One region of the Nocardia sp. CA-136227 genome, then DNA from elsewhere that is predicted to be linked to it. Evidence: riboswitches for the same ligand, from Rfam matches in the RefSeq annotation. Region 1 holds a riboswitch; each other region holds the start of a gene.
What was found. Region 1 has a riboswitch for magnesium ahead of ACQP06_RS17265 (MgtC/SapB family protein). Riboswitches for the same ligand answer to the same signal wherever they lie in the genome.
Positions count from the first base shown of each region.

Region 2: it holds a riboswitch for magnesium, as region 1 does, so the genes downstream of both, ACQP06_RS13625 (hypothetical protein) here and ACQP06_RS17265 (MgtC/SapB family protein) in region 1, are expected to answer to the same signal.
Region 3: it holds a riboswitch for magnesium, as region 1 does, so the genes downstream of both, ACQP06_RS27175 (ABC transporter permease) here and ACQP06_RS17265 (MgtC/SapB family protein) in region 1, are expected to answer to the same signal.

Region 1 covers NZ_CP192081.1:3,766,252-3,776,933, forward strand. The annotation lists gene ACQP06_RS17260 (FAD-dependent monooxygenase) at 1-1,102, opposite strand, end outside; gene ACQP06_RS17265 (MgtC/SapB family protein) at 1,313-2,026, opposite strand; M-box (ykoK) riboswitch at 2,247-2,420, opposite strand; gene ACQP06_RS17270 (TetR/AcrR family transcriptional regulator) at 2,514-3,134, opposite strand; gene ACQP06_RS17275 (hypothetical protein) at 3,192-3,590, opposite strand; gene ACQP06_RS17280 (hypothetical protein) at 4,159-4,788, shown strand; gene ACQP06_RS17285 (transcriptional regulator) at 4,803-5,117, opposite strand; gene ACQP06_RS17290 (hypothetical protein) at 5,114-5,578, opposite strand; gene ACQP06_RS17295 (Na+/H+ antiporter) at 5,647-7,515, opposite strand; gene ACQP06_RS17300 (hypothetical protein) at 7,570-7,845, opposite strand; gene ACQP06_RS17305 (hypothetical protein) at 7,953-8,561, opposite strand; gene ACQP06_RS17310 (pyridoxal-phosphate dependent enzyme) at 8,660-9,994, opposite strand; gene ACQP06_RS17315 (decarboxylase) at 9,994-10,682, opposite strand, start outside.
Region 2 covers NZ_CP192081.1:2,982,185-2,992,866, forward strand. The annotation lists gene ACQP06_RS13600 (hypothetical protein) at 1-243, shown strand, start outside; gene ACQP06_RS13605 (ferritin-like domain-containing protein) at 372-1,412, opposite strand; gene ACQP06_RS13610 (hypothetical protein) at 1,433-1,627, opposite strand; gene ACQP06_RS13615 (ABC transporter ATP-binding protein) at 2,028-3,314, opposite strand; gene ACQP06_RS13620 (ABC transporter permease) at 3,341-5,098, opposite strand; gene ACQP06_RS13625 (hypothetical protein) at 5,135-5,908, opposite strand; M-box (ykoK) riboswitch at 6,273-6,442, opposite strand; gene ACQP06_RS13630 (hypothetical protein) at 6,605-7,105, shown strand; gene ACQP06_RS13635 (hypothetical protein) at 7,547-8,509, shown strand; gene ACQP06_RS13640 (VOC family protein) at 8,659-9,057, opposite strand; gene ACQP06_RS13645 (helix-turn-helix transcriptional regulator) at 9,161-10,174, shown strand; gene ACQP06_RS13650 (GNAT family N-acetyltransferase) at 10,439-10,682, shown strand, end outside.
Region 3 covers NZ_CP192081.1:5,865,675-5,876,356, reverse strand. The annotation lists gene ACQP06_RS27185 (LuxR C-terminal-related transcriptional regulator) at 1-40, opposite strand, end outside; gene ACQP06_RS27180 (DNA polymerase domain-containing protein) at 387-1,349, shown strand; gene ACQP06_RS27175 (ABC transporter permease) at 1,404-3,161, opposite strand; M-box (ykoK) riboswitch at 3,386-3,555, opposite strand; gene ACQP06_RS27170 (DUF3558 family protein) at 3,634-4,146, shown strand; gene ACQP06_RS27165 (DUF3558 family protein) at 4,146-4,658, shown strand; gene ACQP06_RS27160 (hypothetical protein) at 4,677-4,868, opposite strand; gene ACQP06_RS27155 (AraC family transcriptional regulator ligand-binding domain-containing protein) at 5,048-6,022, opposite strand; gene ACQP06_RS27150 (AraC family transcriptional regulator ligand-binding domain-containing protein) at 6,068-6,994, opposite strand; gene ACQP06_RS27145 (AraC family transcriptional regulator ligand-binding domain-containing protein) at 7,044-7,958, opposite strand; gene ACQP06_RS27140 (hypothetical protein) at 8,027-8,218, opposite strand; gene ACQP06_RS27135 (AMP-binding protein) at 8,271-9,977, opposite strand; gene ACQP06_RS27130 (AMP-binding protein) at 9,974-10,682, opposite strand, start outside.

The sequences.
Region 1 (10,682 bases):
GGCCTTCGGACGCGGCATCCTGCCCACGCCGCAACGCCACCTGCGCCCGAGCCTGCATGCGGGTGCGCGCACCGGCCGCGTGCCGCTCCTCGTGGTAGGTGTCCAGCAGACCTTCCGGCGCCCAGCCATTGATCTCGGCGCCCAGCTTCCACGCCAGGTTCACCGTGTCGAGCATGCCCGCATTGAGCGCGACACCGGTGGATGGGAACAGATGCGCGGCGTCACCGGCTACCATGATCCGCCCGGCCCGGTACTGTTCGGCCTGCCGATCCTTGAAGGTGAAGCGCGACAACCGCTTCGCGTCCCTCATCGGAATCTCCGCACCCAGCACCCGGCGAATGCTGTCCTGCAGTTCGTCCAGGGTCATCGGTACATCGTCGTCGTATTCCGCGGTCTCGTCCTCGGTGGTCGACAGGTGCAGCGCTCCGTCCGGCGTGCTCGCGAAGGCCAGCTGACCGTTCTCGGTCCGGGTGAATCCCGCTGCGACCCGCCCGAATCCGGGCACCTCGAGGTCGCCGTTCTCGTACACGGTCACGCCGTCGCCCACCGACACCTGAGCCAGCCGCACGACCTCCGGATAAGTGGTGCCGGAGAAAACGATTCCCGCCATCTCGCGAATACGGCTGCGCCCACCATCGCAAGCGACCAGATACCGCGCCGTCACCGTGTACGCCCCGTCCGGCCCGGTCACCTCCGCGGTCACCGTCTCATCGTCCTGCCGCACCACGTCCACCCGATGCCCACGCCGGATCTCCGCCCGCAATTCGCCGGCGCGTTCAGCGAGCAGTCGTTCGATCTCCATCTGTGCCATCGGCAGCACCTTCATCGGCGCTTCCGCCATCCGCGTGAAGTCCATGTGCATCCCGCCGAACGGCAACCGCAACGGCGGATACGGATCGGCGCTGGCGGCCTCGAACCGATCCAGCAATCCGCGATACCGCAGCAAATCCAGAATCCGGCCACCGATCCCACTGGCCTTCGGCACATCCCAGAGTTGCGGATGCCGCTCCAGCACCAGCGGCCGTACTCCGGCCAGGCGCAGTTCACCGGCCAGCATCAGCCCGGTCGGGCCGGCGCCGACGATGATCACATCGGTGTCCATGACTCGCAATCCACACTCCTGTTTTCCGCGGTTGATCGACTACGAGCAGCGATTCTGCGGCATGCCCCCGGCCTTGCGGCAAGCCCCCGGGTGCGCTATATGTTGGAAGGGGAAAGAGAACCTCCGGTTTCTGGTTTGGCCCGATGGGTGCCGAACCTCCTGTACGACAAGATGAATCCCGCGTCGGGACACTGTCGAATTCGATTGAGCTCACTGCTCGGCTTCCACCGGCCGCGGCACCGTGCGCCAGCCGACGCTGGTCACCGACGGCTCCAGACTCAGACGGCTCACCGCGGACTCCATCTGGCGATCGTCGCGACGATCGCCGGTGAGCTCGGCCCGCACCTGCACCCGCCCCGGGGACGTGTCATGACTGGAGATGGACACCAGCCGGAAGTCGGTGCGCGTCAACGACTGCACCAGCAACGCCCGCACCTGTGCCTCGTGCGCGTCGTCGGTGTCGGCGTGGAAGGCGTACAGAGCGTCCTGCGCGTCGGTGCCGTCGGCGAGCGGACGATCCACCGACCGGGCGACCGTGCGCAGCGCGGTATTGACCACCACCACCGCGACCGTGCCCGCCGCGGCCGTCGAGTACATGCCCGCACCCGCCAGCGCGCCGACCGCGGCCGAACACCACAGCGTGGCAGCGGTATTGAGGCCGCGGATATTGAACCCGTCGCGCAGGATCACGCCCGCGCCCAGGAAGCCGATACCCGAAACAATCTGCGCCGCAACGCGAGTCGGGTCGGCGGTGGCGCCGTTGAAGCCGTGCGCGGACAGCAGCACGAACAGGGTCGCACCGGCGGCGACCAGTGCGTTGGTGCGCAGCCCGGCCATGCGAGCCCGGAACTGGCGCTCGAATCCGATGATCGCGCCCAACCCGACACCGGTGGCCAGGCGGAGCAGCATTTCCCAGGTGGTCATCTCGATCTCCCAGCGGATGACGGCGCACTCGAAGTCGGACGCTACCGGGTGTGCGGCAGCGGCCGGAGGATTAATGGAGTGTCGCCTGGTGAACGATTGGCTAACGGAACTCGGTCCGGTCCATCGGGCACGACCACCACCTCCTCGACACACAGGCGCAGCGCGACCACCAGGTCGCGTACATGCCGGGGGAGTGGGACCGGCGGGGAATCGCCGGCACGGGTACCACCCCTCGTAAGACCTTCAGCACTCCACGGCGTAACCCGCCACCAGGGCGGGAGCCGGTCGGGGCATCCCCTTAGCTCGGGGAAGCCTGTCCTGATCCGGGGCGTCTCTCGACGTTCGGGATCGCCGGCCTGTATCCGTGAAGGAGCCTCAGCTAACGACGGCACCTTGCGTCAGCGAGTAAACACCTCCGCGCCGCGCCTCGCAACCCGATGTGACCGCGGTCGCCCGCATCCACGCCGCAACCGGGCCGGTGGGAGAGTCAGCGATACATGCCGCGATAGGCGTCGATGGTCGCCACCAGATGGTCCACGATCTGATCGCGCGTGGCGCGCAGCGTGCCATTGAGCCACGCCGAGAACATGCCCGCATTACCGCTGGCCATGGTGACCGCGGCCAGCCGCCGCCGCACCGGATCGTCGATGTGGGCGAACAGGTGATCCTGGATCAGGCGGGTGAACGCGGGCATCACCGCGATCGTGGTCTGCCCCAGCCCCGTCGACGAATACGGCTCCACCAGGAACAGCCGTGACTTGCGCGGATCCTGCAGCACCTTGTCCACCAGCGCTTCCGACAGCGCGCGATCCCGATCGCGATCATCGGCGACCGCGAACGCCGTCATCGGATCCAGGAACTCGTCGGCGATCTGGCGATACAGCACGTCGAGCAGTTCGTCGCGGCTGGCGAAGGATTCGTAGAAGTAGCGGTCGGTCAGCGTGGCGCGCCGGCACACCGCGCGCATGGTGACCGCGCCCGCCCCGGATTCGCCGATCAGGTCCAGTGCGGCCTCGAGCAGCGCGGTGCGGCGCGCCTCACGGCGTTCGGTGAGGGTCGTTCCGCCCCAGATGCGGGGCTCCTCGGCGGGAGGCTGCTCGGTCTGCACCGGGTCAAGAGTAATGCCCGGGCCCGGGTGTGAGCGCACACCCGGCCCCGGACCGGCTCACTTGGTGACCACGCACGCGCTGCCGAGGTTGATGCCGGTGCCGACCGTGACCACCGCCCACTGCGAGCCGTTGTAGGTCCAGGCCTGCACGTAATGGGTGCCCGTGGAGGTCGGCGTCCAGCTCGAGGTGGCGGTGCCGCCGCTACCCAGGCTGAACTGCTGCGGACTGAACGTCGCCGAGGCGCTGTCGTAGAGCCACACGTACTCGTTGGGGCTGCCGTTGACGGTGACCGTGTAGGCGCAGTTGGTGCCGTAGCCGCCGCCGATGCTGGTACCGGTCGCGATGGTCACGCTGCTGACGTAGGCCGACGCGTCGGGCGCGGCGAGCACGAGCGCCGCGGCCGCGGCGCTACAGGTGGCGAACACGGACACGGCCGAGGTGCGTGAGCGGATCATTGTCGATCATCTCCCCAGATGAACGGGATGAATGAGAAAACTGCGACGCCATTGGCGCATAGAGGCAAGTGTCCGGGTTCAGCACCCCCGACATGCGCGTATCGGGACTACTCGGTGCGAACCGGTAACCCCGCCAACGCAATTCGCGATCTCCGGCAATCAGTCGGCTGTCCAGGATCGAGGCCGAAAGGCGGGGGTTCCCCTAACAATCCCCTAATTCGCTTGCTCGCAGCGCAATTCAGCTACTACATCGCTAACGTTCCGATTGTCCGAATCGCCCGGGTGACGAAGCGCAGACACCCACCGGCGATCGGACACCGCGCGAGTCCTCTTCCCCGAGACTCGCCTCCCGCGTCCCCGCCGCGCAGCGGGCGCCGCGAACCCCGGCGTCGCCGGGCCGACCCCGATCCCGGCCCGGCGACGCCGTCTCATAAGCGCCGATTCCGCCACAAGGACGACGCGAATGCCGAGACGCTGCAATGATCGACCCAGTTCGGATTCAGTCGGGTAGGCATTGCGAATCAACCTGTGCCGGTGGACTGTTCGAGGAGCAGAAGGATCGTCCAGGATGACCGCAAGCCGGTATGCCAGTAACTCCGACGTAGCCGAGCCCATCGAGCCGTCGGGCTGGGGCCGACATCTCGGCGTCGGGGACGATATCGCGGACAGTCTCGGTTCCGGACAGCTCGGCGCGCTCATCTTCGCCCGAAAACTGGTGCGCTGCTGGTACATCGCCAACTTCCTGCTCGCATCGACCGTCGGCTCGGGCGTGGGCCTGTTCGCCTGGGAGTACGGCCAGCGGACCTATGGCGACTGCACCGGCACCGCCACCTGTTACCCGCGCTGGGAGTTGCTGGTGCTCGGCGTCGGCTCCGGATTGCTCGCCGCGGGAGCGATCTTCCTGGCCGCCTCATTGCCCTGCTTCTGGGTCGCCTACGCCATCCGGTGGTCGGCGCGCGCCATGGCCGACCGCAACGGCGGGCCCGAGCATCCTGAGGCCGAGCACTACGAACTCGCCGAGCATCACCAGTGGCGCGCGGCCGAGCAGCCGACGCGCCGCCAGTCGCGGACCGAGGAACCGCCGCGCCGTCCGGCTCGCGCCGAGGAGCCCCAGCGCCGCCAGGCGCGCCCCGAACAGCCCCAGCAGCGCCGCCCCGCGCACGGCGAACAGGCCGCCCGCCGCCCGGCCCGCACCTGACCAACCGCGCCCGCCTACCCGAGCGGCTCGCCGGGCGCGGTCGCGCCCGCCACGATCTCGCGCAATGCCGCGATGTGCCCGTCGAAGGCGCTGCGCCCAGCGGCGGTCAAGCGGGCGCGCACCTTGCGGCGACTGCCCTCGAGGCGGCGCTCGGTACTGACGTACCCGGCCTCCTCGAGGGTCGCCAACTGCTTGGACAGTGCCGAATCCGACAGTCCCAGGCGCTCTTTGAGGAACGCGAACTCCGCCCAGTCGGCCGCCGCGAGCGTGGCCACCAGCGTCAGCCGCGTGCTCGGGTGGATCAGTTCGTCGAAACGGGCCTCGCTCACGCGCGCACCCACCGCCGCCCCGCCGCCAGCAACTCCGGCCCGCCGAAGCCGATGACCGCGGCCACCAGCAGCGCCGACCAGATGCGCGGATGCCGCGCCCCATCGGCGTCGAGGGCGATCGCCGCGGCCACGGTCAGCGCGACCAGGCCCACCAGCATGCCGATCACGACCAGGGGCGTGCGCCGCCCGGCGACCTCCGCGCTGACCTGGACCCCGCCGGTGCGGCGGCGGCCGTCGAGCAGTCGCGACGCCACCGTCGCGTGCCCGGCCCCGAACACCAAGGTCGCGACCGCCACCAGCCAGTCCGGGCCCAGATCGCCCAGGACTCCCAAAGCCAGCCAGCCGCAGGCCATTCCCCACCAATAACCGCGGGGCAATCCGACCTCGGCGGCGATTTTCCGGCGTGCCTGCCCGGCCGCGTCGAGTGCCGAACGCGCCTGCTCCGGAGTGATGCCGTCCATGATGACTCCTCACTTTCCTACTTGGAAAGTAAGACTCCACTTTCCCGGTGGGAAAGTCAAGGGGTGGGTCAGCCCAGCAGCTCGTCCAGATAGCACCAGCGCCACGATTCACCCGGCTCCACACTGCGGATCACCGGATGCCCGGTGTTGTCGAAATGCTTGGTCGCGTGATTGCCCGGCGAGGAGTCGCAGCACGCCACATGCCCGCACTCCAGGCACATCCGCAGGTGCACCCACACCAGACCCTCGTCGAGGCATTCCCCGCAGGCGTCCGGGGTATCGGGCACCCGCACGCACGGCGCCTCCCGCAAGTGCTCGCACGCGCCCGGCGGCATCGGCGCCCGCAAAACCAGCCCGTCGTCGTCCTCGGCCTCGGCGACCCGGTCGATGGTGGACTCCTCGATGTCGAGGGCGGCCATCACCGCCTGCAACACTTCCTGATCGACCTGCCCCGCATCGCGGATCCGCAGCACCGTCTCCCGCTCGGCCGCCAGCATCGCCAGCCGCAGCCGCCGATACTCGCCGCTGGGGGTCACCCGCTGGGATTCGGAGCGCCCCAACAGCTCCCACGCCGACTGCGCCCGCACCACCACCCGGTTGCGCAGAGAGTCCACCACATCCGGCGGCGTCTCGGGCGCGATGTTCTCCTCGAGCGCCTTCAACCCCGCCGTCGTCGCCTGCTGCAGCAGATTCGCCTCCTGCAACAGGTCCTCGGCCCGGCTGGGTCCGCGCAGGCGCAGCATCCGCACCAGCCACGGCAGTGAGAGTCCTTGCAACAGCAGCGTTCCGCCCACCACCACGACCGCCAGCAGCCGCAGCGTGTCCAGTTCCGGGGTGTCGGCGGGCAGCAGCAGCGCCGCCGCCAACGTCACCACGCCGCGCATGCCGGCCCACGCCACCACCGCCGGTCCGGTCCACTCCGGCTTGGGTTTCCCCTGCCGCCGCCCCTCGACCTGCCAGGCCGCGTACGTCGCCGGGAACACCCACACCGGCCGCACCACGATCACCGTCACCAGCACCGCCGCGCACGTCCACAGCAGCGTCGAATGCGGCAGGTCGCTGTGCCAGGCGGCCTCCACGATGTGGCGCACCTGCAATCCGATCAGCAGGAACACCGCGGACTCGAGAATGAACGCGATGGTCCGCCAATTGGTGTGCTCGGCGATACGCGAGGCGGCGCTCTGCCAGTGCGGCGCACCGTGACCCAGGATCAGACCGCAGGTCACCACCGCGATCACGCCCGAGGCGTGCACCGACTCCGCGGGCAGATACGCGATCCACGGCGCCAGCAGCGACACGCTCGTGTCCAGCACCGGATCGGTGATCCGGCGGCGCAGGAACGCCAAGATCATCGCCGCGGCCACCCCGATCAGCGCGCCGCCGCCGGCCGCGCCGATGAAACTCGCGCCCGCCTGCCACAGCGTCACACTGCCCGCCATGGCCGCGACCGCGGTCCGCAGGGTCACCAGCGCGGTCGCGTCGTTGAACAACGACTCGCCCTCGAGCAGGGTCACGATCCGGCGCGGCATCCCCACCCGCCGCGCCACCGCGGTCGCCGCGACCGCGTCCGGCGGGGCCACGATCGCGCCGATCGCCACCGCCGCGGAGAACGGCACCGGCAGCAGCCAATACACCACCGCGCCCACCGCGAACGCGGTGAACAACACCAACCCCACCGACAGCAGCGTGATCGAGGTCTTCTTCGGCCGGAAATCCACCAACGAGGTGCGGATCGCCGTCGTGTACAGCAGCGGCGGCAGCAACCCCAGCAACACCAGTTCGGGCTCGATGTCGAACTCGGGCACGAACGGCAGATACGACGCGATTACCCCGGCCACGGTGAGCACGAACGGCTCACCCAACCCCAGCCGGCGCGCACCGGCCGCCAGTGCGACCGCGACCGACACCAGCACCACGAGTCCGAACGCCCACTCCACGTGATCATCGTGCCAGTCGTGGTGTCCGATTCCGGCAGCGGCACCGCGGAAGGGTCAGTCGGCGTGGCCCGAGCGTGACCGGGTGATCGCGAAGACCCCGATGCGCGCGGCCAGCGCCACCACCCACAGCACCACGCCGACCATATTGAGCATCGGACCGGCGCCGGTGTAGGAGCCGACCAGGATGGAGACGACACCCGCCGAGAAACACAGCACGGTGGCGGCATGACAGACGGTGAGGGTGATGCGCAGGTCGGTTTCCGGACCCGCGGCGCGCTCGATACTGATGGTGAAACTCCTGGCAACACTGTTGAATTCGACCCCAGGCACCATAGCGCCCCGAAGCCGGAAGTGCAGAGTCCAGCAGCTCACCGTTCCCGCCGGGTTCGCGGGCGGCGCCCGGTGGCGGTGGTGCTCAACGGAATTCGCGTGTCGGATCAGGGCGTCTGTTTGACACAGATCCAGGTCTCGCCGTCCTTGCGGGCCTCCACCTTCGGCGATTGGTATTGCCAAATGCACGCGATCTGCATGTCGATCGGTGCTTGGCACACCCAGGTGGTCTTGTCGATGACGGCCGGTCGCACCTCGTTGCTCGTCGGGTACGTCGCCTTGCAGTAGCCGGGCATATCCCGGATGCCGCCCTTGGCCGCCTGTTCGGTGGTGAAGCACATGCCGCTGTAGGGGTCGTTCATCGAGAAGGACATGTGCAGACCGGTCTGCTTGTACTGCCAGTCGCACGCCTTGCCCAAATCGATGACCGCCTCACACGACTGGCCGTCGACCTGGCCGTACCCGTAGGAGACGCAGTACTGCGCGAGATCCAGCCCGCCGATCGAGGTGGACGCGGGCACGCTCGGCGCGGTCGAGGACTGGGTGCGATCACCGACGACATTGACGATCAACGGTGTGACGATCACCGCGGCGGCCACCGCCACCACGATCACCGCCAGCGCCCACGCCGGTACGCGCTTCAGCAGCGGTGCGAGCACCCGATTGGAGAACGGGGTCCACAGCGGGGAGAAGAACTGCGAGAACTGTTCGAGCACGAGCGCCCCTCGTTCCGTGCATATGCGGCAGCACAGCAATCGTATCGCCCGGGCTGTGTCGCCACAGCCGAAATTACTGGGGCTCCGCCACATTGGCGTCAACTGTGCCGAGGCGCGGATTCCATCGGTTTGCCCGCGTCACGCCAGGCCGTGATGCCGCCCGCCAGACTGTGCGCGTCGTACCCGGCCCGGCGGGCCAGCGCCGCGAACCGCAACGACACCTCGCCGACCGGGCAGACGAAGACCACCGGCCGCGACCGCGAGAACGGAACACCCTGGACGAGCATGTCGTCGAGCTGATCGTCGCGGATGTTCAACGCGCCCGGCACATGGGCGATCCGATAGGCCATCGCGCCACGAGTGTCGACGATGGTTGGACGGGCGGTGCGATCGAGCTGCTCGAGCTCGTCGGGAGACAGCACCGGGGTGGCGGCGAGTTCGGCCGCGTCCGGTGCCGGGGCGCGCCCGGGCTTGCCGAACAGTTCCGGGCGGCGCTTGCGGATGTAGGACAGGTACGGCTCGAGCCGATCGCACACGATGATCACGGCGACCATCGGATCCGCCTGCGCCGAGGGCGGTTCCACCGAAGCCAGGAACTCCAGCGCCGCGGCATAGGTCGCCCCGCTCGTCGGCCCGGCGAGCACCCCGTGGCCGGTGGCCAGGCTCAGCGTGGCGTCGACCGCGCGCCCGGCCTCCACCGCCATGACGCGGTCGTAGAAGTCGGGCTGGAACAGGCCGACATCCCACATCTCGGTCTCCGAGCGGATACCGGGAATGAAGTCGCCGCGTTCGGAGACCACCGCGACGGTCTTCAACTCCGGATTGTGTTTGCGCAGAAAGGTCGCCGTGCCGCGGGTGGACCCGGTGGTGCCGAGCCCGCCGATCAGATAGTCGACGCGGGTGATGCCGTCGCGCGCCAGGTCCTCGTGGATCTCGCGCCCGGTTCCGTGATGGTGGGCCTCGATGTTCTTCTCGCTCGTGTACTGCGAGGGGTGGTACCAGGCGCCGGGTGCGCGGGCCATGGTCGATTCGATGACCGAGTACACGTCGTTGGGGGCTGTCGGATCAGGACATTCCGACAAACCCGGCAATTCTTCGATATCGGTCCCCAACAGCTGCAACAGGTCTCGCACCTCGGCGACCTTGATCCGATTGGTGACCGCCCGTAAACCGATCCCGTGCAAGGCCGCCAGCACCCGCAACGCCTTGGCGGTATTGCCGCTCGACGCCTCGATCAACGTCCGCTTCCCGGCGATGATCTCGTCGAGGTCGTCGCGGATCATGCCCCACGCCACCCGATCCTTCACCGACCCGAACGGGTTGTAGAACTCGAGCTTCGCGTAGAGCTCCACACGCGCGAGGCCGTGCACGGCCGGATCGAGCCGCAGCAGTGGGGTATTGCCGATCAGCTCGGTGATGTGGTCGTAGCGCATCAGTTCACCTCGTGCCAATCAACGTCGCGGCACACCGTGAACTTCCCGGATTCGCGCGACACCGCCACCTTCGGCGGCACCGGATGCATCGAGGCCCGCGCGGCCGACAGATCCATGTGGTAGGCGGCGGTATTGGGGAACACCACGAAATCCCCCGATTGTGGATACCGCGGTAGCCACACTTTGTGATTGGTGATCAGGTCCCTTTCCAGGCACAGCCGCCCCGCCAGGAACACGCCCGCCGCACCGGGATTCGGGTCGCCGGGGACGGAATCCGGCCGGTCAGAGCCTGTTCGGGCGGGGATGAGGATCGGGTCGACCATCACCTCCTGATCGGCCGGGGTGACGGTGTCGCGGCTCAGATCCAGATTGACCAGGGTCGACCCGTCGGCGGTCCGCTTCACGAATTCCACCCGCGCCACGGTGATTCCGGCGTGGTCGACCAGGGCCTTGCCCGGCTCCAGCCAGATGTCGAGGAGGTTCTCCCCAGCCACCTGTGCAAAACTGCGGCCGCCCTGCGATTCCAGGCCCGTATCCAGGAGATCGGCGAGCATGCGGTCGGCATCCACAATGTTGGCGTATTTGTGAAAAACTGGTGTCCCGTGCACCGCGCCGTCCTCGACGTGGAAGCCGAAAGTGTGGGCGCCCCAGGCCATCTGCTCGCCACGACCCACCAGCGATTCGCGCA
Region 2 (10,682 bases), 780 kb from region 1:
CTGACGAAGGCCAAGTGGGACAGCCGTCAGCCCACCGCGATGTTCAAGGACAAGGGTTACTGGCAGACCCTCGGATCGAACAGCCGCGGTTCCTACGCGGTCGTCAACACCAGGAACGACGACGCCGCCATGTTGAAGCAGGCCGACGGCTACATCGGTTGCGCCGGGCCGGGTGGCAGCCACCTCGGGTACGGCAATTCGCCGTACGTGGAGATCAAGATCGTCGACACTCCGCACTGCTGAGTTCCAGGCAGGCCTGCGACGCCCGCACCGTCCCCGCATCGGCGACCCCATACGCCCAACACCCTTGGAAGCCAGACGAATTCGAATGCCCTGTTCAGCGGCTGCGGACGGTCGATGACTCCTGGTTCTCAGCCGGCACGTCGAGCAAAGGGCTCGGCTTGTGCACGTAGACGTGCTGCGATCGCGGCCGGGTCGGTGACGGCTGGTAGCTGGGAGATTCCGTCGGCGAGCTGGTGTAGCGCAAACGTCAGGATGCGCCATTCGGAGGGACCGTTGAGCAGTGGGCGCAGCGCGCGCGGTGCCTCGAAGGTGAGTCCAGCGTTGATTCCTGGGTGTGTCGTGGAGGCGGGCAGTTGCGCCAGAGCCGTTCCGAGTGTGCTGATGATGCCCATCATGCTGATCGCAGTGTCGATCAGCGCCAATCTGTCGGCGGGGGCGCTGTCGGCGGGTCGGCCGTAAGCCTGGTTGAGGCAGCACAGCATCAGGGTGTAGACGGCGTTTCCGGCGTCGTTGACGGCGGCGGCCTCGGGCGCGTCGATGTAGATCTTGCCCGCGGGCTCGGGCGGGCGGCGCATCACCGGATTGGTGGCGACCGGCCATGACGGAGTGAATGCCGGGTCCTCGGCGAGGATCTGCTGGTATTCGGTCCGTAGGGCTTGTAGCCGCGCGAAGTGGTTGTGATCGTCCTTGGCCGGGCCGCCTTCGCCTTGGGTGATGATGGTGTCGATGGCCGCGGTCGCCTCGGCGAGGTTCGTGATCGAGATGAGGCCGGGCAAGGCGACGACATCGGGGCCGACCTGGGCCGCGGATCCCCCGCAGAACAGGATGTCCTCGCCCTGGGAGGAGGCCAGGTCGGCCAGTGATCGTGCAATGGCTTGGTAGAGGTCGCCGATGGTCGGATAGTCCTGGCCGGCCGGGAAGAACCTGCCGGCGGCCGTGCCGCGGAGATAATCGGGACCCCCGCCGAATGCCGGCGGGTCGGTGACGGTGCTGCCGAAGGGCCGTTCCAGGAAGATCAGGTGGTCGAGCGTCTCGAGGTCGAATCCCGCCAGGGCCAGCCGAATGTCGGCAGGGTGACAGCCCGGTGGAACGGGGAAGTTCTGCCGCCCGAAGTGGGGGTGGGCTCCGAGCGCGACCATCAGGTTGGACACCAGCGCGAGGTGAACCATTTCCTCGATAGCGATGCTGATCAGCTCATCGCGCCAGCGCCGTACCCTTCGGCTTGCCGAGGTGGCAGGCCCCCCGCCGGATCTGTGCGTAGCCCGAACGCCGCGTACAGGTAGCCGCACATCACCCCGTGTTCGAGTTCGGCGGCCTCGGCCAGTACCGAGAGCAGTTGGGCCATGGTCGGGATCCGCAAGGTCGGTTCAGCGCCGGCCGTCATCGGGCACCTCCGAGGTCGGGCAACAGCGTCGCGGCATGATGGGCGAACGCTTCGGGATAGCGGGCGATCAGAGGCCGGTAGCGGGCCATGGCGCGGATCCTCCGTGTTCTGCGCGAGTGGACGCAGCAGGGTGAGCGCAGGTTCGGGGTGCCGGTGAAGGAGCGTGTAACCAGGTACAAAACCGATTTCGGTGAAGAATTTCCACCGTGATATTCGGGTGCTCGATTCCAATCTTGATCATACGACCCGAAACGGGCAGATGGACTGAGTGTCGAGAGTGGCGACCTTCGCCTGGTCGCGATCGATTCACCGGTAGGTCCACACCATCCCCCGGTGGCCCGGGTGCAGGCCATGCGCGAGGGCACGCGCCGCGCCCGGGCTCGCGGCAACAGCTGACGCCTCAGGCCTCGCCCGGATGCCGCGTCAGCAGCCGCTCGGCGGCGTCGTACTCGTAGAGTTCAGCGTAGCGGCCCCAGTCGATGGCGATCCGCAGCTGTCGCCGCGCGACGTCCTCGGTGAAGCCCCGCCGCAGCAGGTCGAGGAAGAAGCCGTCGCGCAGTCGCTGGTTGCGCGCGCTGGTCAGCGCGTGGTCGATCGCCGCGATCAGGGGCGCATTGGCTCGTGCCAGCCGCGCGAAAATGGCCTTCGCACTGTCGATATCGGCCTCGGTGAAGAGGGTGCCGTCGAGGGTGAGCTCGATATCCCCGTCGGCGGTGGTGGCCAGCCCCAGCATGGTGGCGGCGTCGACCAGCGGCATCAGATCGTCGACCTCGAAGCGCAGCCCGCCCGCCAGATCTGGCAGGTCGGCCCGCCCGCCCTGGGCGGCAACAAAATCCAGCATGCCGCCGATTCCGTCCACCCCGGCATCGGGCAGCGGCCGGGTGGTGGGGCTGGGGGTGATGCTCGGCCAGCTGCCATCGAAGGTGGCGTCGGTGAGCATCCGATAGGCCTGGTCCACCAGCGCCTGGAACCCCGCGCCGCGCGGGTCTCGCGGCTGCGGGAGACGCACCTGGATCTCACCCTTGATTCTCCCGGGATTGTTGTCCAGCACCAGGATTCGGTCGGCCAGCTGCACGGCCTCCTCGATATTGTGGGTGACCAGCAGCATGGTTTTGGTGGGGAAGGCGGTCTCCGCCCACAGTCGCATGAGTTCGCCGCGCAGGTTCTCGGCGGTCAAGACGTCCAGCGCTGAGAACGGCTCATCCATGAGCAGCACCTCCGGCTGCACCACCAGGGCGCGGGCGAATCCCACTCGTTGGCGCATGCCGCCGGAAAGCTCCTTGGGATAGGCGTTCTCGAAGCCGTCCAGGCCGATCATGTCGATGGCGTCGGTTACCCGCTCGGCGCGCTCCCAGGCCGAAATACCTTGGGCGCGAAGGCCGAGTTCGACGTTCTGCCGCACGGTCAGCCACGGCATCAACGCGAAGGTCTGGAACACCATGGCGGTATCGGCATTCGGCTCGGTGATCTCGGTCTGCCGGATGCGCGCGGACCCCGCGGAAGGGAGCATCAGGCCCGCGATGATCCGCAGCAGCGTGGACTTTCCGGAGCCGGATTTGCCCAGCAGCGCGACGATTTCGCCCTCGCGCAGCTCGAGGCAGACATCCGAGAGCACCGGTAGCTGCTCGCCGGAGGGGTTGGTGAAGTTCTTGGTGACACGATCGACGGTGATGATGGGGGTCGACACGGCGTGTCCTCCTTTCGAAAAGTGTTTCAGCTCAGCGAGAATCGCTGCTCGGCGGTGCGCTGCAGGCGTCGCCAGAGCAGGCGGTTGATGGCCACCGTGACCACGCTCATCACCACGGTGCCGAGCAGCACCTTCGCGAAGACGTCGTCGGTGGTGGCATTGGTGATGTACGCGCCCAGGCCGTATGCCTCCATGTGCGTGTTCCCGGCCTCCACGACCTCGCCGACCAGCGTGGCGTTCCACGCGCCGCCGAACGCGGTGATCGCACCGACCAAGTATCCGGGCGCGATCGCGGGCAGTATCAACGACTTCCAGCGCTGCACACCGTGCACTCCGAGATCGTCCATGGCCTCACGCAGGTCCGTCGGGATCTGCCCGGCCGCGGCGATCACGTTGAAGAGCACGTACCACTGCGCGCCCAGCGCCATCAGGGCGATGCCGCCGATATTCAGTGAGATGCCGGTGTAGGTGAGCGCCGCGATGACGAAGATGAACAAGAACTGGGCCGGGAAACTGGCCAGCACCTGCACCACCGGCTGAGCGAACCGGCAAATCCGCGGATTCATCCCGATCCACACGCCGACCGGAACCCACACGATGGTGGAGACCACCAGCAGCACTGTCACGCGGCCGAGACTGGCCAGCCCCATCAGCGAGGTCGGCCCGAATTCGGCCAGGCCCACTGTTCTTTCGAAGTAGGAGGCGAGTGCCCAGGTGCCCCAGGCGAGCGCGGCGAAGAGCAGTCCGAAGAAGAACACATCACCGATGCGGCTGCCCGCGCGGTCGTCGTAGGCGGAGCGGGTGCTGCGCCCGAAGACGCGCATGAGGCGATCGACTCGCTCGCCGACCGGCCGTAGCACCCGAGCCAGCCGGCCCGGGACCGTGCTACGCCGCAGCAGGTCGAGCACCAGACTCCGTGGGGCCTGCGCACTTTCGGTGTGCTCCACCCGGAATCGCTCCGACCACGCCGTGAGTGGCCGCCAGAACGCCACGTTCACCAAGACGATGGTGAGCACCATGACCAGCGCACCCACTATGAGGTTGCCGACCTGGGCCTCGGAGGTGGCCGCCGCGATGAAGCTACCCATGCCGGGCAGCGCCTCGTCCCGGCCGGATACCGTGATGACCTCCGAGGCCGCGAGCATGAACCACGCGCCGCCGAAGCTCATCATGCCGTTCCAGATCATCGGCACCATGGCCGTCGGCACCTCCAGCTGCCACAGCCGCTGCCAGCGGGTGAGCCGCATCATGCGGGCCGCGTCATCCAGCTCCCGGGGCATATTGCGCAACGCCTGGTAATAGGCGAAGGTCATGTTCCAGGCCTGCGCGGTGAAGATGGCGAAGATACACGCCGCCTCCGCGCCCAGATACGAGCCGTCGAACAGGCCCACGAACGCGGTGACCGTGATCGAGACCAGCGCCAGCACCGGTACCGACTGCAGCACGTCGAGCGCCGGGATGAACACCTTCTCGGCCCGCCGCGAGCGCGCCGCCCACTGGCCCACGATCAGTGTGAAGAGGATGGACGCCACCAGGCCGATGAACATGCGCAGCGTGGTGCGGGCCGCGTAATAGGGCAGGTTCGCGGGATCCGTTGATGCGGTCTCGGTTCCGGTATCCGGCGTCCAGGGCACCGACATGTCCCGAAACAGCCGCAGCACCAGCAGGATCAGCAGCACGCCCGCGCCGATGATCAGGTAGTCCACCGCTCGGAGCCGGCCGCGTGCCCGCGGTATCTCGGGAGTCGTCTTGGGGCGGTCCGGAATTGCCAATTCAAGAGTCATAGCTGTTCACCTCGCTCCGAGGGGCTTCGTCGCAACTCAGTTGGTCGATTCGGCGGCGACCGCGGGCGGTGCGGTCATGACGTTGAAGGCGTGCACGGCCGAGGCCAGCACCGCCGGTACGCCGACGAGCAGGTTGAAAACCACGACGCCGATCCCGGCCCCGGCCACCGCGCCCTCCAGACAGCCGGTGATGGCGCCGGGAATCGCCAACGTGCCCAACGTCAATGCGCCGACCGCGAGACCCTGGCCCGCGCCCAGCAGGACGCAGCCCAGCGGCGCGCCGATGACGGCACCCAGCAGCGTGCCCACCGCCAGGGCCACGGTGAGCTCGTTGTTGACGTTCTGGAAGACGGTATTCATCCGATCCTCGAAGCTGTCGGGATCGGCAATCTGCTGTGCCGCAGGGTCTTCGGCTTGTGCCTCCGCGACGGCGTGCAGCTCCGCGGCGATTCGTCGTTCCTCGGCGCTGACCGGTCGGGCCCGATCCGGGTTCGGGGTGAGGGTGGCGCTGTCGCCGTCGATGCGGGCGTCGATCGGGTACGTCGTGTCCTGCTTGGTGATGGTCAGCGGGATCGCCCCCACCACCACGCCCTGCGGATCGAGGATCTGCAGCTGGTCGGTGGTGGTTCGGAACGTGCCGAGGTCGGTGTGCAGCACCACCGATCGGTCCACGATCCGGGCGTCGCCGGATACGGCCTGAACGTTCACAGCGTCGGCGAGCCGGACGTCCGGTCCGGGTGCCGTGGCCGAAGCGGCGGCCGGGGCGACCAGTCCGGCGGCGGTCAGCGCCGCGGTGGCGAATGCAAGCAAGCGAATTCTCATCGGGATGTTTCCCCTCGGGATACCGCTGCCCGCATCGGTTTCCGGGCAGCATCGAATACCGTCGAGCACGGTGGTGCCGACGGGTCGGATATGCGAATCTCCGAATTCATTCGTGAAATGTGCACGCGAATAATCCGGTGCCGCGTAGGCGGCATCGTGATATCGGAGAATTATGTGCGTCGAGATATCGACGCGGTGTTGGTGTGCTGGCTAGCGGCCCGGACCGAGGTGGAGGGGCCGGCCCGGAGATCCCGGGTCATCATCGGGTGCCATCTTGCTACCCGACCTCCTCACTGGTAGAACGCGATTCGTCAACGCACGCGGGGAGGTCGCCCGGAACTCTCGGGGCGGACGCACACCCCTCTCGTCAGAGTTTTGGCACTGCACGACGTGTTCCGAATCGGAAAGCCACTTTGGATTACCCCTTGATCCGGAGAAATCTGTCCTAACCTTGGGCGTCTCTCGACGTCGTCAGATCAGTGGCCTATGTTCGTGCAGGAGCCTCGCCTATCGAGGTGCAACAGGGAACCTAGTTAAAGACTCGCTAAAAGTCAAAGCCGCTATTCGCATATCGGCGAGCCCTGTGTCACATCGGCGCGCCGGACCGTCGATCGGACATTTCAGATGTGTCGGCGACGCTGGTCGGCGTGGTGAGATCCCTGTTCGAGCGGGAGGACCGCGTCCATGGCCGCGCCATCCATGGCCGCACCACCTCCGACTGGATCGACACCGCGGTCGACACCGGCGGCCAAGCCGGCGCGGCTGACCACCAAACAACCCGTCCTGACCGTGCCGATCCGGCGCGGGCTGAACGTACGTACCGCGCAGACCGAACCGGCCAGTGCGCCCAGCAGCCGGAACCTGGTGCGGTACAGAACGTCCTCAACTGCCGAATGCCGAGTGGCGTATACCCGTGAGGCGGTATATTGCGAAGCGCAACTGTTTCACATCAAGTATCGGGGAATACTCATGCGTCGTACCCTTGCCCTCGTCGTGCTCACCGCCGCGGTCCTCACCGCCGGAACGGGTTTGGCCGCAGCCGAATCGCCGTCGACCGGTTCGGCCTCGGGTTCGGCCGGGACTGTCGCCACTGTTCTCTGCGCGGTGGTCAAGATCTCGGCCTGCTCGATCTCGGTTCCTGAAAACAACCTGCCGGTCTCGACGCCCGAGAACACAGTGCGGTAAATGACGCCAGCGGAAGGATCGCCGATTGCTCAGTCCGGCGGTGGTGGGGTGGGCACCGGATCGAGCGGCCGACTGATGCACTGAAATCCGCATTCCCCGCTGATCGAACCGGCCAACGCGGGGCGTTGGCGACTGGAATCTGTTGCGGCGCAGAACTTCCGCCCATGCCGATGGTGGACGGTTAGAGCCGTTGTCAGCTGCCTAGCGGGCGGCGAGACCGGCTGCGACCCGAACGGCCTGCCTTCGTTGTGCCGCCTGCGACATCGGGCGAGCGCCATTGGTGAGGCTATTGGCCGGCGCTGGGCGTATCTGAATTGCCGCCGATCCTGCTTGTACCCGCGATGTCCTCCGAACAGGTTGGGGCTCCGCGACTTCGGAGTCACCATGATTTCTCCACACTTTGTCACCGGATCGCGCACAACTGGCCGATATAGTGGCCGCGTGTCTGCTCGTGGTACATCGTGGAATCGCTTGAACCGTCTCGCGTACCTATTGCAGGTCATTGCTGTCGGCGCCCTGGCTGTAGCGTGGCTGGCGATCGGGCTCGGACTGTTCTCGAGGTCGGGAGTAGATCTCGAAGCGGGTGACCGATTCGCCGCCAACCCCACGGTCTATTGGCCGTACCTGTTTGTGATCAGCCCGCTGCTGTTCGTCACTGGCCTTTTCGGGCTGTTGCCATACCCGTTCGCTCCTGGCGGCACCATCGCGGGTGGAATTGTTGCCAGTTTTTTCGCTCAATGGGTGGGAACCGAGCTGTACTTGTCCGACCTCAAGCCAGAGCTACCCGGACGCCTCGAAACGAGCTTCGGTGCTGCGTGTTTCGCAGTTGCCGTAGCGTTCACGGCAGCGATCGTGCACGTGTACAGCACCCGATCCGGTCGGACGCGTGTCGCTTCGATTCGAGGCGGAGCAGGGCTGGTAATTGCCATTCTCGTCAGTGCCTGGGTCACGATTCCGCCCCTGATGGCGGGCAGTGGCGCCCCGTCCGGTGTCCTGGCTGGGCTCGTCGCCGATGCCTACTGCGGCAGGAAAGTGTCGGACTGGATGGACGAGGGACAGGCGGCGATCTATACGGGCGACGGGACACAGTGGTTGCCGGTGAAGGCTGCGCCGGACAACAGGTTCGGGGTCCTGGTCACTCTGCGTGACGGCATGGGCAGCGTCGAAACCACCCCGCCGACCGCGATTTCCTTCCGAGACGAGCTGCCATTCAGTTCGGGTCCGCCGGCAACCGAATTGCGTCTGCATCAGTCTGGTGCAGGCAACCGGTCCGCGTTTACTCGTCTGCGTGATCCGAAGTGTGAGTCCGGCAGTAACCGGGTGGTTTCGGCGAACTATTACTATGAGGAATACGGCGGAACGAACAACTCTTCGATTCAGGGCAAGGTATTTCGTAGCAGGTAACACGCTGACAAGTGTGTTGACAGCCGTCGCTGATCCGGATGCCCGCATAGCGCGCACCATGTCGAGCAGCCGTGGTCGTCCCGAAGATCAACGGCCCGAGGTGAACTCGGGCCGTTTCAGTGCCCTCTTAAGTAGCCGATGAGCGGATATCAACCGGCGAACTTCGCGGCGGCTTGCGCGGTGACCGGGGTGAAGAGGTTGATCAGGTTGCCGTCGGGATCGCGAAACAGCAACGACCGGTTCCCCCACGGCATCGTCGTGGGCTCGTTGACGAAATCCTCGACCGTGTCTCGCAACCGCCGGTAATCGGCATCGACGTCGGGGACCAGGAATTCGATGATCGCCGTGTGATTGTCGGCTGGGTGCGCGCTGCCCGCGGCGAACAGCGCCACGGTGCGGGTGCTTCCGATCGCGAGGGTGCCGGCGGGTGTGACGATTTCGGCGAAATCCGGTGTAGCCCAGTTCGCTTCGACGCCGGTCACGTGGTGATAGAAGCTGACCAGCCGCTGGATGTCGTCAGTGATCAGGCGGATCGAGACGAGCTTCATTGTGTGCTCCTGCTGTCGGATGAGGCGGAGGTTCCGCCGCCGCACGCCACGGTAGAGCCGATACCGGACAGTTTCCGCCCGGTATGGATGCGAGAATTTTCCGATGACGCGCCCCACCGCCCGAGTGCTGGCCCTGCTCGAGCTGTTGCAGACCGGCGGTACTCATACCGTCGGCGAACTCGCCGGACGGCTCGGCGTCGATGAACGCACCGTCAGGCGATACGTCACGCATCTCACCGACCTGGATATCCCGGTCCGGTCGGTGCGGGGCCGCTACGGGGGATACCGGCTCGCTCCCGGATACCGAATGCCACCGCTGATGCTGACCGACGACGAGGCGGTGGCCGTGTTACTCGGGCTCCTCACCAGCCGCGGCGCCGACCGGCCGACAGCGGCCACCCGCGCAGCCGACAGCGCGACGGCCAAACTCCGCCGCGTCCTCCCCCCACGTCTGACGGCCCGGCTGGACGCACTGATCAACACCGTCGAATTCACCGCCGACACGGGCCCGGAAGTGGCTGTCGAGACCGCCGTGCTGCTCCGGCTCGCCGAAGCCACCCGCGAGCACCGACCGGTCGCAATCGGGTACACCGACCGAAACGGGCGGTCCAGCCAACGGACCGTGCACCCCTACGGGCTCGTCGACCACTCCGGCCGGTGGTATCTGACAGGGATGGACAGCAACAGCGACGAACTACGCCAGTTCCGGCTGGACCGCATCACCGCGGTGAGCACACAGCCCGGAACGTTCGCTCCGCCCCCCGAATTCGAGCCGGCCGCTCATCTGCTGTCCGCATTGGCCGACGCGCCCTATCGGCACGAGGTATCGGTCCGAGTCCAGGGCACACTCACCCAGGTCCGCTCGCTGCTCCCCGCGACGATCGCGACCGTGCATGAGATCGACCCGCAACCCGCTGACACCAACCCGTGGGTCCGGATCCGAATCCGCGCCGAACAACTCGACTGGATTCCCGCCGTGCTCGCCGGCTTGAACCGCCCGTTCATCATCGAGCACCCCGACACACTCAACGACGCCGTACGCGCCCTGGCCAGCCGACTCACCGCGGCCGCCGACGGCCGACACCAAACCACAGGTAGCAGCCCGGACGCTCGGTAATGCCGCACACCGCGCTGACCGAACCGGCCAGCGCCGACGCCAATGGGCGGAACCTGGTGCGGTGCAGACCGTCCGCTACTGCGTCCGATACCAACCCGAACGGTTGCCCTTGACGTCCCGCGCCAGCGCGACCCGGGCATCAATACACGGCTCCGCACCGGGGCCCGAAGCACAACGGGCCCGCGGTCATCGCGGTGTGCCGAACGCACTATCCTGCCGAATGCAGTGCCATTCCAGTTCTGTGGTGGGTCTACCGTCTGAGGCATGCCGATGATCACTCCGCCGCCGGGTGGGCTTGCCGATAATGTTGTGGCATTGCGCCTTTGGATCGCATCGGATTTCGAGCAACGGTTTGCGGGGTTTCGAGATCCGTGCTGTATGGCGTTTTCCTGGCCCTTGGTCGAAGCCTTCACTGAGGATCATCTGCGGGCGCGGTTCATCGATGAGGAAGCTGAGCGTGTGCGCGGGGAAGCCATCAGTTTCGCGATCGTCGATACGAGTGATTCCA
Region 3 (10,682 bases), 2.1 Mb from region 1:
TGGCCAGCCGGCTCTTGCCGACACCAGCGCCCCCGGTCACGGTGAGCAACCGGATTCGCTGGTCGAAGACGAGCTCGCGAAGGTCGGCAAGCTGTGATGCCCGTCCGATCAGGAGGGGACTGCGACGGGATTCGGGCATTCTCCACCGTTCCTGTGTCGGAGCTCGGGTGGACGACGTGCGGCCAGACCGGTGATTCAGTCGGCGACGCTGCCTGGTGCTTCCGACCCTAGTGAACGAGCCTCCTTCCGCAGACCGTCGCGAGGGTGACAGATTGTTGCTCTCGCCGGTGAATCCGCACGGTGTTAGGTTCGGTCTCCCGCCGCCGGTGACCGCGGACACGGCCGGGGTGGTTGACGGGGGTGCGGTGGGGGCGCATGGTGGGCCGATGGGCGAAGACGCGCGGGCCGGTCTGAAGTTCTCCAGTCTGGACAGTCCCCTGTTCGACGGGGCGGGGGCCACCAAGGGGGAGCTGATCGACTATCTCGAGGCGGTGGGGGAGCGGATGGTGGGGGCGCTGCGGGAGCGGCCGTTGTCGGTGGTGCGGGTGCGGCCGGGGCAGGAGCCGTTCATGCAGAAGAACCTGCCGAAGTACACGCCGGAGTGGGTGCGGCGGAAGACCTTGTGGGCGGGGAGCTCGAAACGGGAAGTGTCGTACGCCTTGTGCGATGACGTGCGGACACTGTTGTGGTTCGGGAACCAGCGGGCGGTGGAGTACCACGTGACACTGCTGCTCGCGGAGGACCTGGTCGACTATTCCGGTGGGCCAACCCATCTCGTGCTGGATATCGATCCCGAACCGGGACAGCCGTTCTCGCAGGCGGTGGCCGCGGCCGAGCTGATCCGGCGGGCGCTGGCCGACGACGGGCTGGCGGGGGCGGTGAAGACCAGCGGGTCCAAGGGGGTGCACATCTTCGTGCCGGTGCGGGCGGGGGTCGATATCGAGGACGCGGCGGCCGCCACCCGGGCCATCGCGGCGCGCGCCGAACGGCTCGACCCGGACCTGGCCACCACGGCCTTCATTCGAGAAGACCGGGGCGGCAGGGTTTTCCTGGACTCCACCCAGGCGGGCGGGGCGACGGTGGTGTCGGTGTACAGCCCGCGGGTGCGGCCGGGCGCGACGGTGTCGTTCCCGGTCAGCTGGGCCGACCTGCCGGAGATCGATCCGCGCGATTTCACCGTGCGCACCGCCGCCGCCATCCTCGGCGACCGCGATCCGTGGGCCGAGGCCATGCCCGAACCGCAAACGCTCCCGGCGGATCTCATCGCCGAGGGCCACACCATCCCGGTGGCGCGGGTGCAGGCCATGCACGAAGGCAAACGCCGCGCCCGCGCCCGCCGCGCGGACTGATCGAGTCCTATGATGATGGGGGCGGACATGACTGTCCTCCTTTCGAAAACTGTTTCAGCTCAACGAGAAACGCTGTTCGGCCCGGCGCTGCAGTCGCCGCCACACCAGCCGGTTGATGGTCACGGTGACGACGCTCATCACCACGGTGCCCAGCAGCACCTTCGGAAACAGGTCCGTCGCGGTGGCATTGGTGATGTACGCGCCCAGCCCGTACGCCTCCAGATGGGTGCCGCCCGCCTCGACCACCTCGCCGACCAGCGTGGCGTTCCAGGCCCCGCCGAACGCGGTGATCGCGCCGACCACATAGCCGGGGGCGATCGCGGGCAGGATCAACGACTTCCACCGCAGCCACCCGTGCACGCCGAGATCGTCCATGGCCTCACGCAGATCGGTCGGGATCTGCCCGGCCGCGGCGATCACGTTGAACAGCACGTACCACTGCGCGCCCAGCGCCATCAGCACGATGCCGCCGATATTCAGCGAGACGCCGGTCCAGGTGAGCGCCGCGATCACGAAGATGAACAGGAACTGTGCTGGGAAACTGGCCAGCACCTGCACCACCGGCTGCGCGAACCGGCACACGCGCGGGTTCAGCCCGATCCACACCCCGACCGGCACCCACACCACGGTGGATACCACTAGCAGCACGATCACCCGGCTCAGACTCGCCAGGCCCATGAGCGTGGCGGGCCCGAATTCGGCCAGCCCGACGGTCCTTTCGAAGTAGGCGGCCAGGGTCCAGGTGCCCCAGGCCAGCGCCGCCAGCAGCAGCGCGAAGAAGACCACGTCCCCGGCCCGGCTGCCGGGACGGTCGTCGTAGGCGGACCGGGTGCTGCGCCCGAAGACTCGCATGACGCGATCGATCCCCTCGCCGACCGGTCGGCTCACGCGAGCCAGCCGCCCGGGCACGGTGCTGCGCCGCAGCAGGTCCAGCACGAGACTGCGTGGTACTTCGGCGCTTTCGGTGTGCTCCACCCGGAACCGCTCCGACCACGCCGTGAGCGGCCGCCAGAACAGCACGTTCACGACGACGATGGTGGCCACCATGACCAGCGCGCCCAGCAGCAGTCGCGACATCTGCCCCTGCGAGGTGGCCGCCGCGATGAAGCTGCCCATGCCCGGCAGCGCCTCTTCCCGCCCGGACACGGTGATGACCTCGGACGCGGCGAGCATGAACCACGCGCCGCCGAAGCTCATCATCCCGTTCCAGATCAACGGCACCATGGCGGCCGGCACCTCCAGCTGCCACAACCGCTGCCAGCGGGTGAGCCGCAGCATGCGGGCTGCGTCGTCGAGCTCCCGCGGCAGGGTGCGCACGGCCTGGTAGTAGGCGAAGGTCATGTTCCAGGCCATCGCGGTGAAGATGGCGAACACGCACACCGCCTCCGCGCCCAGGAAGGAGCCGCGGAACAGCGCCACGAACGCGGTCACCGTGATGGAGACCAGCGCCAGCACCGGCACCGATTGCAGTACGTCCACCATCGGGACCAGCACCTTCTCCGCCCGCCGCGAATGCGCTGCCCACTGGCCGACGACCATCGTGAACAGGATCGAGGCCGCCAGCCCCAGGAACATCCGCAGCGTGGTGCGCGCCGCGTAGTACGGCAGTTCCCGGGGATCGGTCGACACCGCTTCCGGTCCGGAGCCCGGCGTCCACGGCACCGACATATCGCGGAACAGCCGCAGCGCCACGGCGATCAGGAACACGGCCATGCCGAGTACCAGAAAGTCGACGGCGCGCAGCCGATTTCGCGGACGCGGCATCGGCTGCCCTGTTTCGGGACGGTTGGGAATGGTGATCTGGAGCGTCATTGGATGAATCCGCATCTAATCGAAAAAGGGCGCGCGGAAATAGGCGCACGCCGAATCACGCGAAAGGGTGATGGTGGCGTCGCCGAATATCGGGGAATTACGAGTGCGCGACAGGAGGTCCGGGGTCGTCATCAGCTGTCATCCGACCGGCACCTCCTCATACAGCTCATACGCGGATTCATCAGCGCACACGAGGGAGATCGACCCGGGGAATCCGGGGAGGACGCACACCCCTCTCGTCAGAGCTTCGGCACTGCACGACGTGTTCCGAATCGGAAAGCCACTTTGGATTACCCCTTAATCCGGGGAAATCTGTCCTAACCTTGGGCGTCTCTCGACGTCGTGAGATCAGTGGCCTGTGTTCGTGCAGGAGCCTCGCCTATCGAGGTGCGTTATCGAACGTAGTAAGGCCCCGATGAATTGTCAAAGTGTGTCCGCGCACGATCGGGCCGATTCGCCTAGTCTGGTCCGCGTGACGAGAGCGATGCGCGCGGCGGTGGGGATCGCCTTGATCGGGCTCGCGGTCGCGGGGTGCGGGAACTCCTCGGACCAGCGGGCCGCGGCGACCCCGACGGCCGCGCCCAAGGCGGCCGCACCGTCTCCCGACACCATCGGCCTGTGCGGCGGCGTGTCCGACGCCGAGGTGGTCGATGCCACGGGATCGGCCGGTGTGCAACGGATTTCGGCCAATCCGATCGGCTGCGCCTGGCAGCCCGCCACGGGCGGCGACTACGCCGTCACCTTCCACTGGTTCCGGGGCAGCTCGCTGCAGGACCGCCGCGACCAGGTCACCACCGGCAGTCCCGCCACCGTCCGGATCGCCGGGCAGCCGGGCATCGAATGGCGGGGCGCGCAATCCTGCGAGGTCGCAGTGGCATTCGGCGACACCGACTTCATCGACTGGTCCGAACGGTCGAGCGCACGCGCCTGCCAGGGCATCGAGCAGCTGGCCGCGGCCACCCTGACGCAGGCGGGACAGGGCTGATGGCGCGCCCGGGGGTGCGAATCACGGTGGCGGCCTTGCTGATCGCCGCCCTGTCCGGGTGTTCGCACAGCGATCGGCAGGCCGACGCCCGCCCGGCGGCCGATCCGAACCTGCTGGCGGGCTGTGGCCCACTGGAGGATCAGAAGCTGGCCGCCGCCATCGGCGTCACCGGGATGCGGCGGCAGAGCGAGCCCACGGTGTGCGACTGGACCGCCACGAATCCCGGTGGCGGCGCGGTCGACATCACCTATGCCTGGCTGCGGGACGACACGCTCGCGCGGGAGGTGCGGATCGCCGACCGGTTCGGATACCGCGTGGAGCGGCTCGTGGTGCGGAACTTCGGCGGCATGTACTGGCGGGATCCGGCGGACCCGGGTGGTTGCGCGGTGACGGTGGCCGACACCGGTACCGTCACCTGGTGGGTGCGAAACCGCGATCACACCGCGCGGCCCGATCCGTGCGCGGCGGCCATGAATCTGATGAACGCGACGCTCTCGGTCGACGGCATCTGACGCGCGCGGGAACCGGCCTCAGTGCTCGAGGAACGTGGCGACGATGTTCCAGAACATGTTCGGGTCCACGGTGTGGAAATCCCAGCTCTCGGTGAGGCTGTGGGTGGTGCTCACGATGGACTTGATATCGAAGTCGTGCCGGGTGGCGGTGCCCTTGGCCTCTACGGCGGTGACGACGTAGGCGGTGGCGGTTTCTGCGGTGTGGGGCACGAGGAAGCTCCAATCGAGTACCGGTCCGGGGGAACGCGTGACAGTGTCCTGGCGTTTCCGACCAGTCTGATTTCCGTCCGCCCCGCGCGGGAGTTCCGAAAGCGCCAAACCGGTCCGGGACACGCCAACCTTGCTGTGAGGTAGCCGGAATACCGTACGGTAGGTGCGATTTCGGCTCCTCAACACGGGTCTTCGGGTCCCGGATCGGCCCGGTCCCGCCACCGTTGCACCGCCCGCCGCAGGCTCGCCGGATCCGCGTATCCCAGGAGTTCCGCCTGCTGGGCGCGTGGAAGGTGTTCGGCGCGTTGCAATCTGCGGCGACGCGCGTGATCCACCTCACGCCGCCAAGTGGTTCCGGCCTCGGCGAGCCGGCGTTGGAGTGATCTCGGCGATGTCAGCAGCCGCCGCGCAACCACTTCCAGGGTCGCCGCGCCATTGGCGAGAGCCAGATCGATGGCGTCGCCGAGCTGCTCGAGCCAGGTCACCCCGACCTCCGGGGTGGCGGGCAGGGTGGCCGCGTAGGTCAGCAGCACCGCCGTCAGTTCCGGATCGGCCGACTTCATCGGCAGCGCCAGATCCGCGGCCCGCAGCGTCAGCGCATCCGCCGGGGCGTCGAAATCGATTGCGCGGGTACCGAACAGCTCGGTGAAGGTGGCGAGATCGGCGGGCGCGGACTGCCGGAAACTCACCCGCGCCGGCACCACCGGGCTGCGGGTGGCTGCGCGGGCCCGCCCCACGAGCAGCGCGAAAGTGGCCTGTATCAACAGTTCCCGGCCCCGGCAGTCCTCCATGGCCGACCGCACCTCGTAGCAGACCTCCTGTTCGTCGCGGCGCGCGACGCGGAAGCCGTAACTCGTGCTGAGACTGCCGGTATGGCGCACGCACGCCTCGAGCGCGTCGCCGAGCGTGGCCGCGGACAGGAACAGATATTCGAGCAGCCCGAACTCGCCGGTGGTGCTCTCGTCGGACACGCGCAGCGCGATATCGGGATCCCCGGTCTCGCGCTCGATCAGCTCCCACACCCGCAGGCAGTACCGGGACGACACCCGGGTGCCCTCACCGCCTTCGCGCCAGGCGGGTACGCCCGCCGTCCGGGCGATCCGGTCGGCGTCGAGTCCGGCCCGCGCCGCCCGCTGCAACGCGAACCGGGCCATGAGAATGCTGTCGTGACAATCGGATCGAGTGTTCACGGCCGACCGTCACCACGTGGCCCGGCGGCGAGCGTTCGCCAGCTCCCGACTCCAACTGGTTCCGGCCGCGGCCAGCCGCCGCTGCACGGTGCGCGGGCTGGTATCCAGCCGTCGCGCGATATCGGATAGTGAGACGGTGTCGAGGGATACCGTCGCGCGGAAGTCCGCGGTGTCGCTGTCCGGACCGGGTGGGGCCGGATCGCTCAGTGAATCGAGTTCGGCCGCAAGCAGATCGACCCAGGCCCGCGCGGGCGGCGTGGACAGGGTGGCGACCGCCGCGCCGCGCCGTAGGACGGCGGCCAGGCCCGGATCGGCGGAATGCTGAGGCCGGTCGAGGTCCGTGCGGCGCAGCGTCAGGCTGTCGACCTCGGCCCCGAAATCCACTGCCGCCGTGCCGAAGAACTCCCGGTAGGGACCGTGCCGTCGGGGCGCGCGTTCCCGCAGGGTGACCGCCACCGGCGTGATCCGCGCCCGCGTGGCCAGCCGGGCCCGGCCGGTGAGGAAGGCGAAACTCGCCTGTGCGGCGACCTCCGTGCCCCGGCCCCGCGCCGCCGTCTCCGCCGCGAACGTGACCTGCCGATCGGTCTCGGCGACCACGGCCACCCGCCGGCTGCCCGACAGCCGCGACCCGAATTCCCCTACGGCCCGGAAGCCTTCACCGACCGTCGGCGCGGTCGCGAGCAGGTAATCCATCATCCCCAGTTCCCCCATTCCATGTCGTTCGGCCGCCCGCAGTCCCACGTGCGGCACATCCACCCTGCGCTCGAACAACTCCCACAAGCGGGGATAACACTGACCCGGAACACTTCCCGTCGAAGCGTCCAGCGCGCTCGGCCCGATCCCCGCCGCCCGCGCCAACGCCACCGGATCCACACCCACGGCCCGAGCCCGGGTGAGTACGAAGCGCGCCAGCAGCACGCTGTCCGGTCCGGTCACCCATCCACCTCGGAGCCTGGAGATCCTGCACCGCAGCCGATCCCGGGCGTCATAGCGCGTCGTCCGGGGGCGGCGTCTCAGGTTCGGGGCCTTCGAAGTGCCGCTTGCGGGCCCGGTCCACCTCCAGCCGCCAGGTGGTGCCGGATTCGGCGAGGCGGCGCTGGAGGGTGCGGGGGCTGGTGTAGAGCCGCCGCGCGACGTGTTCGAGCAGCGCGTCGGTGCCGTCGAGCACCTCGGCCAGCGCCGTGGCCACCCGGTCGGGCCATTCGGTGGCGCGCGGGGGCGGCGGCGGCATGGTGGCGGCATGGCGGCGCAGCACCGCAGCCAGCATGGGGTCCGCGGTGATCTGCGGCCGCTCGAAGTCGGTGTTGCGGTAGGTGATGCGGTCGACCGGCGCGCCGAATTCCAGGCGGGCCGTGCCGAACTGCTCGGTGAACGCGTCCAGATCCCGCGGCGCGCGCTCGCGGAACTCGATGCTCACCGGATCCATCGGCTGCCCGGTCATCTGGCGCATGCGCGAGACCAGGGAGGACAGCGCCATCTGCACCGACAGCTCGCGGCCGCGGCCCTCGGCGTTGACGGTGTGCACGTCGAAGGTCGACTCGGTCTCGGTCTGCTCGCCGGGATCGATCCGGAAGTTGGTGGAGATGGACCCGATGAACGGGCCCAGCACGGTCAGGCCGGCCCCGACGGTGTCCGCGGTGGAGATCAGATAGTCGATCAGCCCGAACTCGCCCAGCCGGTAGCTGCCGGTGGCGCGCAGGGTCGCGTCGGGGTTGTCCAGCTCGCGTTCGAGCAGCTCCCACAACCGGGGGAAGTAGTGGCTCGGCACCCTCGCGGCATCGTCGGCCAGCAGCCAGCCCGGAATGCCCGCGGCCCGCGCCAGGCGGGCCGGATCCACGCCCGCGGTGCGGGCGCGCGACAACACGAAGCGGGGCAGCAACACGGAGTCGGAGGTGTGCACGTGCCAATGGTGAGGGCAATTCCGGGCCGGAAACCCGGAATTCGCGGAACTGTGAGGCAGCCCGCTCGTCAGGCTCTGATGAAGGTGGCGGCGATGCCCCAGAAGCGCTCGCGGGCGACCGCGCGGAAATCCCATGTCTGCGTGATGTTGTGGGTGGCGCTGACGATCCCGGACACGTCGAAGTCGTCACGGGAGGCGGTTCCCTTGGCCTCCAGGGCGGCGATGACGTAGGCGGTCGCGGATTCCACGGTGTGGGACACGGGTGTTCCGATCTGTCGCAGGGGCAGGGCGGGTGGTCGGGGTGGAGCGGGTTCAGCGGGTGGTGTCGGTCAGTACGTCCTCGTAGCGGTACTCGGTGGGGATGGTGAAGCCTTCCGCGTGCGCCTGTTCCTCGCGGTGGCGCAGGTCCACGCGGCGGATCTTGCCGGAGATGGTCTTCGGCAGTTCGGTGAACTCCACCCGGCGGACACGCAGGTAGGGGGCCAGGTGGTCGCGGGCGTATTCGAGGATGGCGCGGGCGGTTTCGGCGTTGGGTTCCCATCCCGCCGCCAGCGAAACGTATGCCTTCGGCACGGCAAGCCGCGTGTCGTCCGGTTGCGGGACCACGGCGGCCTCCACCACGGCCGGATGCTCGATGAGCACGCTCTCCAACTCGAACGGCGAGACCTTGTAGTCGGAGGATTTGAACACGTCGTCGGTGCGGCCGATGTAGGTGATGTAGCCGTTCGCGTCCCGGGCCGCGACATCGCCGGTGTGGTAGTACCCGTTCGCCATGACCGCGGCATTGCGTTCGGGATCGCCGAGGTAGCCGGTCATCAGGTTGACCGGCCCCGCGGACAGGTCCAGGCAGATCTCGCCCTCGTCGGCGAGCTGCCCGGTGATCGGATCCACCAGCGCCACCGGCACACCCGGCGCGGGACGGCCCATGGAGCCGGGCACCAGCGGCTGTCCGGGCGTATTGCCCACCTGCAGGGTGGTTTCGGTCTGGCCGAAGCCGTCGCGGATGGTCAGGCCCCACGCCTTCTCGACCTGCGCGATGACGTCGGGGTTCAATGGTTCACCCGCGCCGAGGATTTCGCGCAGCCCGGCCGGACGCTCGCCCAGATCGGCCTGGATGAGCATGCGCCACACCGTGGGCGGCGCGCAGAACGTGTTCACCTCGGCCCGCCGCAACTGCGCGAGCAGGGCGGCGGCGTCGAAACGCGCGTAGTTGTAGACGAAGACGGTGGCCTCGGCCAGCCACGGCGTGAAGAAGCAGCTCCAGGCGTGCTTGGCCCAGCCGGGCGCGCTGATGGCCAGGTGCGTGTCGCCGGGCCGGACGCCGATCCAGTACATGGTGGTCAAATGACCGACCGGGTAGCTGATCTGGGAGTGCTGCACCATCTTCGGCTTGCTGGTGGTGCCGGAGGTGAAGTACACCAGCAGCGGATCGGTCACCTCGGTGACCGCCCGGAACGGACCGGCCGACTCGACCGCCGCGGCATCGGCGTAGTTCTGCCAGCCGGAGACGGCCCCGCCGACCACGATTCGGGTGTAGTCGCCGGGCACCTCGTCGAACTTGCCCGCGTCGCCCTGATTGGCGATGACGAAACGCGCTCCGGCCCGCTCGATCCGGTCGCTCAGGTCGGCCGGGCCCAGCGCGCCGGTGGTCGGCATGATGACCGCGCCCAGTTTGGCCACGGCCAGCATGGCCTCCCACAGCTCGACCTGATTGCCCAGCATGAGCATCACCCGGTCGCCCTTGGCCACGCCCAGCCCGGCCAGCCAGGTGGCCACCCGGTCCGAGCGCTCGGCCATCTCTGCGAAGCCGACCTTCTGCTCGGACCCGTCCTCCTCGACGATCCAGAGCGCCGGCCGGTCGTTGCCGCGGGCGATCACGTCGAACCAGTCGGTCGCCCAGTTGAATGCGCCGGACAGTCGCGGCCACGCGAAATCGCGCACCGCCGCGTCGTAGTCGGTGGCGACGGCCAGCAGCCCGTCACGGGCCGCGCGATAGGCCTCGGTATTGGCGGTGCTCACGCGTTCTCCTCGGTCAGTCCCAGTAGCCGCGCGCTGATCTCCCGCATCTCGACCTTGCGAATCTTGCCGGTCACCGTCATCGGGAACTCCTCGACGACGTGCACGTACCGCGGCACCTTGAAGTGCGCGAGTTTGCCGGTGCAGAACTCGCGCAGGCTCGCCGCGGTCAGTTCCTCCGCGCCCGGCCGCAGCCGGACCCAGGCCATCAGCTCCTCGCCGTACTTGGCGTCGGGCACGCCGATCACCTGGGCGTCGAGGATGTCGGGGTGGGTGTAGAGGAATTCCTCGATCTCGCGGGGGTAGATGTTCTCGCCGCCCCGGATCACCATGTCCTTGATCCGCCCGGTGATGGCGACATACCCGTCGGCATCCATGGTGGCCAGGTCGCCGGTGTGCATCCAGCGCGCGGAATCGATGGCCTCCGCGGTCTTCTCGGGCTGACCCCAGTAGCCGAGCATCACCGAGTAGCCGCGCGTGCACAGCTCGCCCGCGGCGCCGATCGGCACCGTCACCCCGGTCACCGGGTCCACGATCTTGACCTCGATGTGCGGCCCGGCCCGGCCCACGGTGGCGGTGCGCTGCACCAGCGAATCGTCGCGGCGGGTCTGGGTGGACACGGGGGAGGTCTCGGTCATGCCGTAGCAGATGCTCACCTCGCGCATGCCCATCCGCTCGATGACCTGCTTCATCACCTCCACCGGGCAC